2 linked regions of the Cyanobium sp. PCC 7001 genome follow. The protein of the gene in region 1 binds, or shares a complex with, the protein of each later gene. Links are inferred from orthologs where the notes say so. Each region holds a gene or a part of one and is shown on either strand. Other genes may lie near its edges.

Region 1 (3,793 bases):
CCTGGCCCGCACCTTCGGCACACCGTTGTATGTGCTGGATGAGGCCACCCTGCGGGCCAGCTGCCGGGCCTACAGCCGGGCCCTCAGCCAGGCCTACCCGGGCCCCTCGCTGGCGCTCTATGCCTCCAAGGCGAACAGCTCCGTGGCGATCACGGCCCTGGTGGCCCAGGAGGGGCTGGGCCTCGATGCCGTGTCGGCGGGAGAGCTGCTCACGGCCCTGGCGGGCGGCATGCCCCCCGAGCGGATCGTGCTCCACGGCAACAACAAGAGCCTCGAGGAGCTGGCCCTGGCCGCCGACCGCGGCGTCACCGTGGTGGCTGACAACTGGCGTGACATCGAGTTGCTCACCGAGCTGGCCCCGCAGCTGAGGCAGCCGGTGCGGCTGATGCTGCGGTTCACTCCCGGCATCGAGTGCCACACCCACGAGTACATCCGCACGGGCCACCTCGACAGCAAGTTCGGCTTCGACCCCGACCAGCTCGAGACCGTGCTTCAGCACCTGGCGGCCTGCGGCTGGGCGCGCCTCACGGGTCTGCATGCCCACATCGGTTCCCAGATCTTCGAGCTCCAGCCCCATCGCGATCTGGCCGGCGTGATGGCCGACGGCCTGCAGCTCGCCCGCAGCCTCGGCCACCCCGTGACGGATCTCAACGTGGGCGGTGGCCTCGGCATCCGCTACGTGGTCAGCGACGATCCGCCGACCATCGAAGACTGGGTGCGCACCGTGGCCGGGGCGGTGGCCCAGGCCTGCCGCGACCGCAACCTCGAGCTGCCCCGGCTGCTGTGCGAGCCGGGCCGCTCGCTGGTGGCCACGGCGGGACTCACCCTCTACACCGTGGGCAGCCGCAAGACCATTCCCGGCCTGCGCACCTATCTGGCGGTGGATGGGGGCATGAGCGACAACCCCCGACCGATCACCTACCAGTCGCCGTACACAGCGGTGCTGGCCGACCGCCCCGGCGCCGAGGCCAGCGAAACGGTCACCGTGGCCGGCAAGCACTGCGAGTCGGGCGACGTGCTGCTCAAGGACATCGCCCTGCCTCCCGCCACCAGCGGCGACCTGCTGGCGGTGTTCGCCACCGGCGCCTACAACGCCTCGATGGCCTCCAACTACAACCGCATTCCACGGCCGGCGGCGGTGCTGGTGCATGACGGCATGGCCGACCTGGTGCAGCGGCGGGAGCAGCCGGAAGACCTACTGCGCTACGACGTGCTGCCCGCCCGCCTCACGCCGGTAATCTGAGCCGAGGATTGGGTTCAGGCGTGACCGGGCCGTGGCTTGGAGGTTGGCTTCGGCTCGTTGATCTGCGCCTGCTCCTCGACCTGGTCTGCGCCACGGCCCTGGGCGTGGTGGTGCTCGGGCGCGTCACCGAGGCCCGCACGCTCTGGTTGCTGCGGGGCTACCTGCTGCTGGTGGCGATGGCGTGGCTGGTGCAGCGCTACGCCAACCTGCCCCTCACCACCAAACTGGTGGATGCCCTGGTGCTGGCCTGCAGCCTGGCCCTGGCCATCCTCTGGCAGGGGGAACTGCGCCGCCTGATGGAACTGCTCGGCACGGGCCGGCTGGGGGTGCTGTTCGGCAGCCGCCGGCGTGACCAGCTGGCCTCCGGATCGGTGGCGGTGCTCAGTGAGGCGGCGGGACGCCTCTCGCAGGCCCGCCGCGGCGCCCTGATCGTGGTGGATCTCGGCAGCGATCTGCGCCCCGAGGACTTCCTCAACCCGGGCCTGCCGATCGACGGTCAGCTCTCGGTGGATCTGCTGCTCAGTCTGTTCGCGGCGGATACGCCGCTCCATGACGGCGCCGTGCTGGTGAAGGGCAACCGGATCCTGGCGGCCGGAGTGATCCTGCCCCTCTCGCGCCAGGGGCTGAACCGCTACGGCACCCGCCATCTCGCCGCCATGGGCCTCACCGAGCGCTTCGACCGCTGCCTGGCGATCGTGGTGTCCGAGGAAACGGGCACCCTGGCCCTGGCGAGCCAGGGCCGGCTGGAGCGGCCGATCACCAGCAGCCGCCTTCACGATCTGCTCACCCAGTCGCTGGCCCTGGCGGGCGGGCGTAGCGTGGCCAAGGACACGCCGGATACCCGCGGATGAGTCGCGCCCTGGCGACCAGCACCCCCAGGCAGCAGCATCCGTTACCAGCGGGGCTGGACCCTGCCCGTCTGCCCTCCCATGTGGCCGTGATCATGGATGGCAACGGCCGCTGGGCCCGGCGCCGCGGTCTGCCCCGGGTGATGGGGCACCGGGAAGGCGTGGAGGCCCTCAAGCGCACCCTGCGCCTCTGCAGCGACTGGGGAGTGGGAGCCCTCACGGCCTACGCCTTCTCCACCGAGAACTGGAACCGGCCCGGCGAGGAGGTGAACTTCCTGATGGCCCTGTTCGAGCGGGTGCTCGAGCGTGAGATCGAGGGTCTGGAGCGCGAGCAGGTGCGCATCAGCTTCCTCGGGGATCTCGAACCCCTCCCCCACAGGCTGCAGCATCTGATCGCCGATGCCACCGTCCGCACGGCCGGGAACGGCGGCATCCGTTTCAACGTCTGCACCAACTACGGCGGCAGGGCGGAGCTGGTGCGGGCGGCGCGGCGCCTGGCCGAGCGCGCCGCCCGGGGTGAGCTCGATCCAGCCAGCATCGACGAAGGCTGTTTCGCCGCCGAGCTGCACACCGCCGGCCAGCTCGACCCCGATCTGCTGATCCGCACCAGCGGCGAGCAGCGGATCAGCAACTTCCTGCTGTGGCAGCTGGCCTATGCCGAACTGCACATCACCGAGGTGCTCTGGCCGGACTTCAACGCCGAAGCCCTGCTCTCGGCCCTGCTGGATTATCAGAACCGTCAGCGTCGTTTCGGCGGTGTCGACCCGGCCTGCTGAAGGGCCCGGCCCTCCCCTACCCCCCTTGCCTTCCGCTTTGACCACCCGCCCTGCCACGCGGCACGACTGGACCCGCGCCGAGATCCAGACCCTGCTGGAGCTGCCGCTGATGGACCTGCTCTGGCAGGCCCAGCAGGTGCACCGCGCCGCCAATCCCGGCTACCGGGTGCAGCTGGCCTCCCTGCTGAGCGTGAAGACCGGAGGCTGCGAGGAGGACTGCGCCTACTGCCCCCAGTCGATGCACCACAGCAGCGACATGAGCGGCCGGCCGGAGCTGGAGGTGGAACCGGTGCTGGCGCGGGCCCGGGCGGCCCGCGATGCCGGCGCCCACCGCTTCTGCATGGGCTGGGCCTGGCGTGAGATCCGCGATGGGGCCCCGTTCGAGGCGATGCTGCAGATGGTGCGGGGCGTGCGCGAGCTGGGGATGGAGGCCTGCGTCACTGCCGGGATGCTCACCGATGCCCAGGCGGCCCGGCTGGCGGAGGCGGGCCTCACCGCCTACAACCACAATCTCGACACCAGCCCCGAGCACTACGCGCGCATCATCACCACCCGCACCTACCAGGAGCGGCTCGAAACCCTGGCCCGGGTGCGCCGTGCCGGGGTGACCCTCTGCTGTGGCGGCATCATCGGCATGGGCGAGGGGGTGGCTGACCGGGCCGGCCTGCTCCAGGTGCTCGCCACGCTCGATCCCCATCCTGAGAGCGTGCCGATCAACGCTCTGGTGGCGGTGGAGGGCACCCCTCTGGAAGACCAGCCTGCGGTGGATCCGCTGGAGCTGGTGCGCATGGTGGCCACCGCCCGCATCCTCATGCCCCACAGCCGGGTGCGGCTCAGCGCCGGGCGCGAGCAGATGAGCCGGGAGGCCCAGGTGCTCTGCCTGCTGGCCGGGGCTAACTCGATCTTCTACGGCGACACCCTGCTCA
Region 2 (3,861 bases), 560 kb from region 1 along the record:
CGGCCAGCAGCCTCGCCGCCTCCTCTGCTTCCTGGCTGCCCGGGTGGCTGCGGGCCAGCTCCAGGAGCCTGGCCTCACCCTCCTCCTGGCCGTCGTCCTGCCGGAGCAGGTTGCGGGCCAGCTCCAGCTGGGTGGCCGGGCTGCCGGCCGCATCGTCCAGGCAGGAGCGGGCCCCGTCCGAATCCCCCAGCCGTGCCAGGGCCAGGGCCAGCGCATCCCGCTGGGCCGGCGCCGACGGGGGAGCTTCACAGGCCTTGGCGATCACCGTCCGGGCCCCGGGCCAGCGGGCACCCCAGCGTGCCAGGTGGGCAGCCCCCTGCGGTCCGGCCTCCACCGCCGCAGCGAGCGCCGCCGGGTGGGCGGGGAACCGGGTGAGCAGGCGTTGGAGCAGCTCGGGTCGCTCGCGGCCGAGCGCGTAGAGGGCATCGGCGCTGGTCGTTGTCGCCGGGAAGCGGCTGAGCAGCTGCTTCCACAGCTGCTCGCTGCCCACCACATCCCCCTGGCGGGAGGCGGCCTGGGCGGAGCGTTTCAGCACCACGGCGGCGAGGGGATCCCGGCCCCAGGCCTGGTTGCGCAGCAGGCGGCCGATCCGGGCCTGGTCAGGCCCCTGGTCAGCTCCCTGGGCCGAGGACCTGTCCTCCGCCGCCACCAGCAGCAGGGCGGCCTCCCGGCGGCGTGCCGGATCGGGGGCGAAGCGCCGCTCCCAGTCCAGGGCGGCGGCCGGGGTGGCGGGGCTCAGCCCGGGCCGCTGCTGCAGCAGGTGCCGCCCGAGCAGCAGCACACCACCACTGCCCAGGCAGGAGAGAGCCAGCAGCAGGCCAAGAGAACGCACGAGCGGAGCCGCGGATGCACCGGCATTCTGGGGAGGTTCGCTCCCCGAGGTCCGGTGCGGTTGCCTCCCCTGCCTCCGTGGCTCTCCACCCTGCCGGGGGCGGAGCAGCGCTTGCGCACCCTGAGGCTCTGGGCCCTGGCCGGCGCCGTGCTGCTGCTGCGCCCCTTCTGGCCCCTCAGCCTGCTGCCGGGCTGGGTGGTGGGGGGGGTGCTGCTCTGGGCGGTGCTGGAGCTGCTGGCCTGGATCTGGTGGCCGCGCCGCTGGCGCTGAGGCAGCTCCGCGTAGCCTGCGCCGATCCGCACCGCTGCGATGGCCGCGACCGTGTCCCATCCCCTGGGTCATCCCCTCGGGGACGGACGGGCCGAATTCGGCACCGATGGGATCCGCGGCCATGTCGGCACCCAGGTGACGCCCGCCCTCGCCCTGCAGCTCGGCTACTGGGCCGGTGCCGTGCTGCCGGAGGACGGCCCGGTGGTGATCGGCATGGACAGCCGCCTGAGCGGTCCGATGCTGGCCGCCGCCCTCACCGCCGGTCTCACGGCAGCCGGCCGGGAGGTGTGGCAGCTCGGTCTCTGTCCGACCCCCGCCGTTCCCGGGGTGATCCGCCGGGCCCGAGCCGCGGGCGGCCTGATGGTGTCGGCCAGCCACAATCCCCCCCACGACAACGGCATCAAGCTGTTCGGCCCCTCGGGCGCCAAGCTCAGCGCGCTGCAGCAGGAGGCGATCGAGGCCGGCCTGGCCGGCCGCCCCGGTGTGGGACTTCCCTTCAGCGGCACCGGCACCGCCCGGGATCGCCCCGATCTGATGGGCGCCTACCGCGAAAGCCTGCTGGCGAGCGTGGAGGGGCGTCGCCTCGACGGCTGCAGGGTGGTGCTCGACCTCTGCCATGGCTCGGCCACCGCCTGTGGCGAAGCCGTGTTCCGGGCGCTGGGTGCCGATGTGATCGTGCTCCACGGTGAGCCCGACGGGGCCAGGATCAATGTGGGCTGCGGCAGCACCCATCTGGATCCGCTGCGGGAGGCCGTGCTCGCCCATGGCGCGGCCATGGGGTTCGCCTTCGACGGGGACGCCGACCGCATGCTCGCCGTGGACGGCCTGGGGCGGGTGGTGGATGGCGATCAGATCCTTTACCTGTGGGGTTCAGCCCTGCTGGGCCATGACCTTCTGCCCGGCCAGCGCATCGTGGCCACGGTGATGTCCAACCTGGGCTTCGAGCGGGCCTGGCAGGCCAAGGGGGGCGTGCTGGAGCGCACCCCGGTGGGGGATCAGTACGTGCACCGCGCCATGGAGGAGCTGGGCGCTGGGCTCGGCGGCGAGCAGTCCGGCCACATCCTCTCGGCCCGCCATGGCATGAGTGGCGATGGGCTGCTCACGGCCCTGCAGGTGGCCACCCTGCTGCACGGCGAGGGCCGGAGCCTGGCGGACTGGCTCGAGGCCAGCTTCCGCCCCTATCCCCAGGCGCTGGTGAACGTCACCGTGCCGGATCGCCAGCGCCGCCAGCAGTGGCAGCACTGTGAGCCGCTGCGCCAGGCCGTGGAGCAGGCCGAGGGGGCCATGGCCGGGGAGGGTCGCGTGCTGGTGCGGGCCAGCGGCACCGAGCCCCTGCTGCGGGTGATGGTGGAAGCCGCCGAGCAGGCCGCCGTGGATCACTGGGTGGGCCACCTGGCCCACCTCGCCAACCAGCACCTCAACGCCGCCTGATCCCGCGGCCCAGCAGCGCCAGCACCTCCCGGTCCTCCACCGGATCGAACCGCCCATACCAGGCTCCCACCGCCGTGAGCTGCTCCACCACGGCCAGGGCCACCAGGTCGTCCACCAGCGGTCGCAGCCGATCCGCCACCTGCCGGTCGATCACCGGCACCGCCAGCACCAGCCTGGCGGGGTGGCACTGCCGCAGCGATGCGAGGGCGGCCCTCACCGTGAGGCCCGTGGCCACGCCGTCATCCACCACCAGCAACGGGCGCCCCCGCAGCGCGGCCGGGGCGGGATCGCCATAGAGCCGCTGCCGTCGCTGCAGCTCCTGGGTCTGGGTGGCCACGATCCGGCGGCGCAGCGCGCCATCGAGGTGCAGTCGCGGCACACCAGGCTCGTCCCAGAGCAGAACATCGCCGGGCGCCATGGCTCCCACCGCCAGCTCGGGCTCGGCCGGATGGGCCAGCTTGCGCACGGCCCAGCTGGCCAGGGGCAGCTGGAGTGTGTCGGCCACCGCGGCCGCCACCGCCACGCCGCCGCGGGGGAGACCCAGCACCAGCGCCCGGGGTACGCCCCGCCAGCTCAGCAGCCGCTCCGCGAGCGCCACTCCGGCCTGGTGCCGATCCGGCCACAGCACTGCGGGAGCGGTCACGGCCCTGCTGGCGGCAGGCCCTCCTCGGGGGTGAGGCTGGCCATCGGTCGGGAGGCGGAGAGCAGCATGGCGCGGTGGCCCTGCTCCGAACGCTAGTGAGGGCGTTCAGATCAGGCGTGATCCGCTGGCCCGGCGGCGCTGCTCGGGATCGAACACCGAGGCCACGGTGCGGATCAGCCAGCGACCCTCCCGGGTCACCTGCACCCGGCCGCGCTCACCCGTGCGCTGCAGCTGCACCAGCCCATCGGCCGCCAGCTCCTGCAGCCTGCGCCACTCCGGCTCGAACCGTGTCAGGTCCAGCTCCAGCGCGAAGCTGCACATCACCTGGCGGATCAGCTCCCGCCGCTCCAGCACCTGGGGATCCCGCACCACCAGCCCCCGCTCCACCGGCAGGCGGCCCTGCTCCAGGTCTGTCGCCCAGGCCTTGAGGTCGCGCTGGTTCTGGCAGAACAGGTGGGGGAACTGGCTGATGGCCGTGGGCCCCACCCCGAGCAGCTCCAGTTCGCCGCCGGTGGTGTAGCCCTGGAAGTTGCGGTGGAGCCTCCCTTCGCGGGCGGCGGCGGCGAGGCTGTCGCCGGCCAGGGCGTAGTGATCCATGCCGATCGCCTCATAGCCCCGGGCGCACAGGAGCTCCTGGGCCAGTTCCAGCATGGTAATGCGCGCGTGCTGGCTGGGCAGGTCGGCG

The links.
Region 2: the proteins of CPCC7001_RS05320 (region 1) and glmM are in contact, whole or in part, in a crystal structure (PDB 7OJS), measured with the Bacillus subtilis proteins. The link is inferred for Cyanobium sp. PCC 7001 from one-to-one orthologs.

What each region holds. Positions count from the first base shown.
Region 1 is NZ_DS990556.1:1,090,282-1,094,074, reverse strand. What follows is about bases 349-3,178. They hold CPCC7001_RS05320 (diadenylate cyclase), read left to right. Parts: upstream 349-1,263; coding sequence 1,264-2,094; downstream 2,095-3,178. Other genes in these bases: bioB (biotin synthase BioB), read left to right, coding at 2,977-3,178; CPCC7001_RS05315 (isoprenyl transferase), read left to right, coding at 2,091-2,867; lysA (diaminopimelate decarboxylase), read left to right, coding at 349-1,243. Also shown: more of lysA, read left to right, coding at 1-348; more of bioB, read left to right, coding at 3,179-3,793. UniProt on the Bacillus subtilis protein: One of 3 paralogous diadenylate cyclases (DAC) in this bacteria, catalyzing the condensation of 2 ATP molecules into cyclic di-AMP (c-di-AMP). Upon expression in E.coli leads to c-di-AMP synthesis.
Region 2 is NZ_DS990556.1:1,653,666-1,657,526, reverse strand. The notes cover bases 440-3,337. They hold glmM (phosphoglucosamine mutase), read left to right. Parts: upstream 440-1,141; coding sequence 1,142-2,533; downstream 2,534-3,337. Other genes in these bases: hemN (oxygen-independent coproporphyrinogen III oxidase), read right to left, coding at 3,282-3,337; CPCC7001_RS08260 (phosphoribosyltransferase), read right to left, coding at 2,520-3,176; CPCC7001_RS08270 (hypothetical protein), read left to right, coding at 887-1,102; CPCC7001_RS08275 (lytic transglycosylase domain-containing protein), read right to left, coding at 440-832. Outside these bases: more of CPCC7001_RS08275, read right to left, coding at 1-439; more of hemN, read right to left, coding at 3,338-3,861. UniProt on the Bacillus subtilis protein: Catalyzes the conversion of glucosamine-6-phosphate to glucosamine-1-phosphate. Glucosamine-1-phosphate is used for cell wall biosynthesis.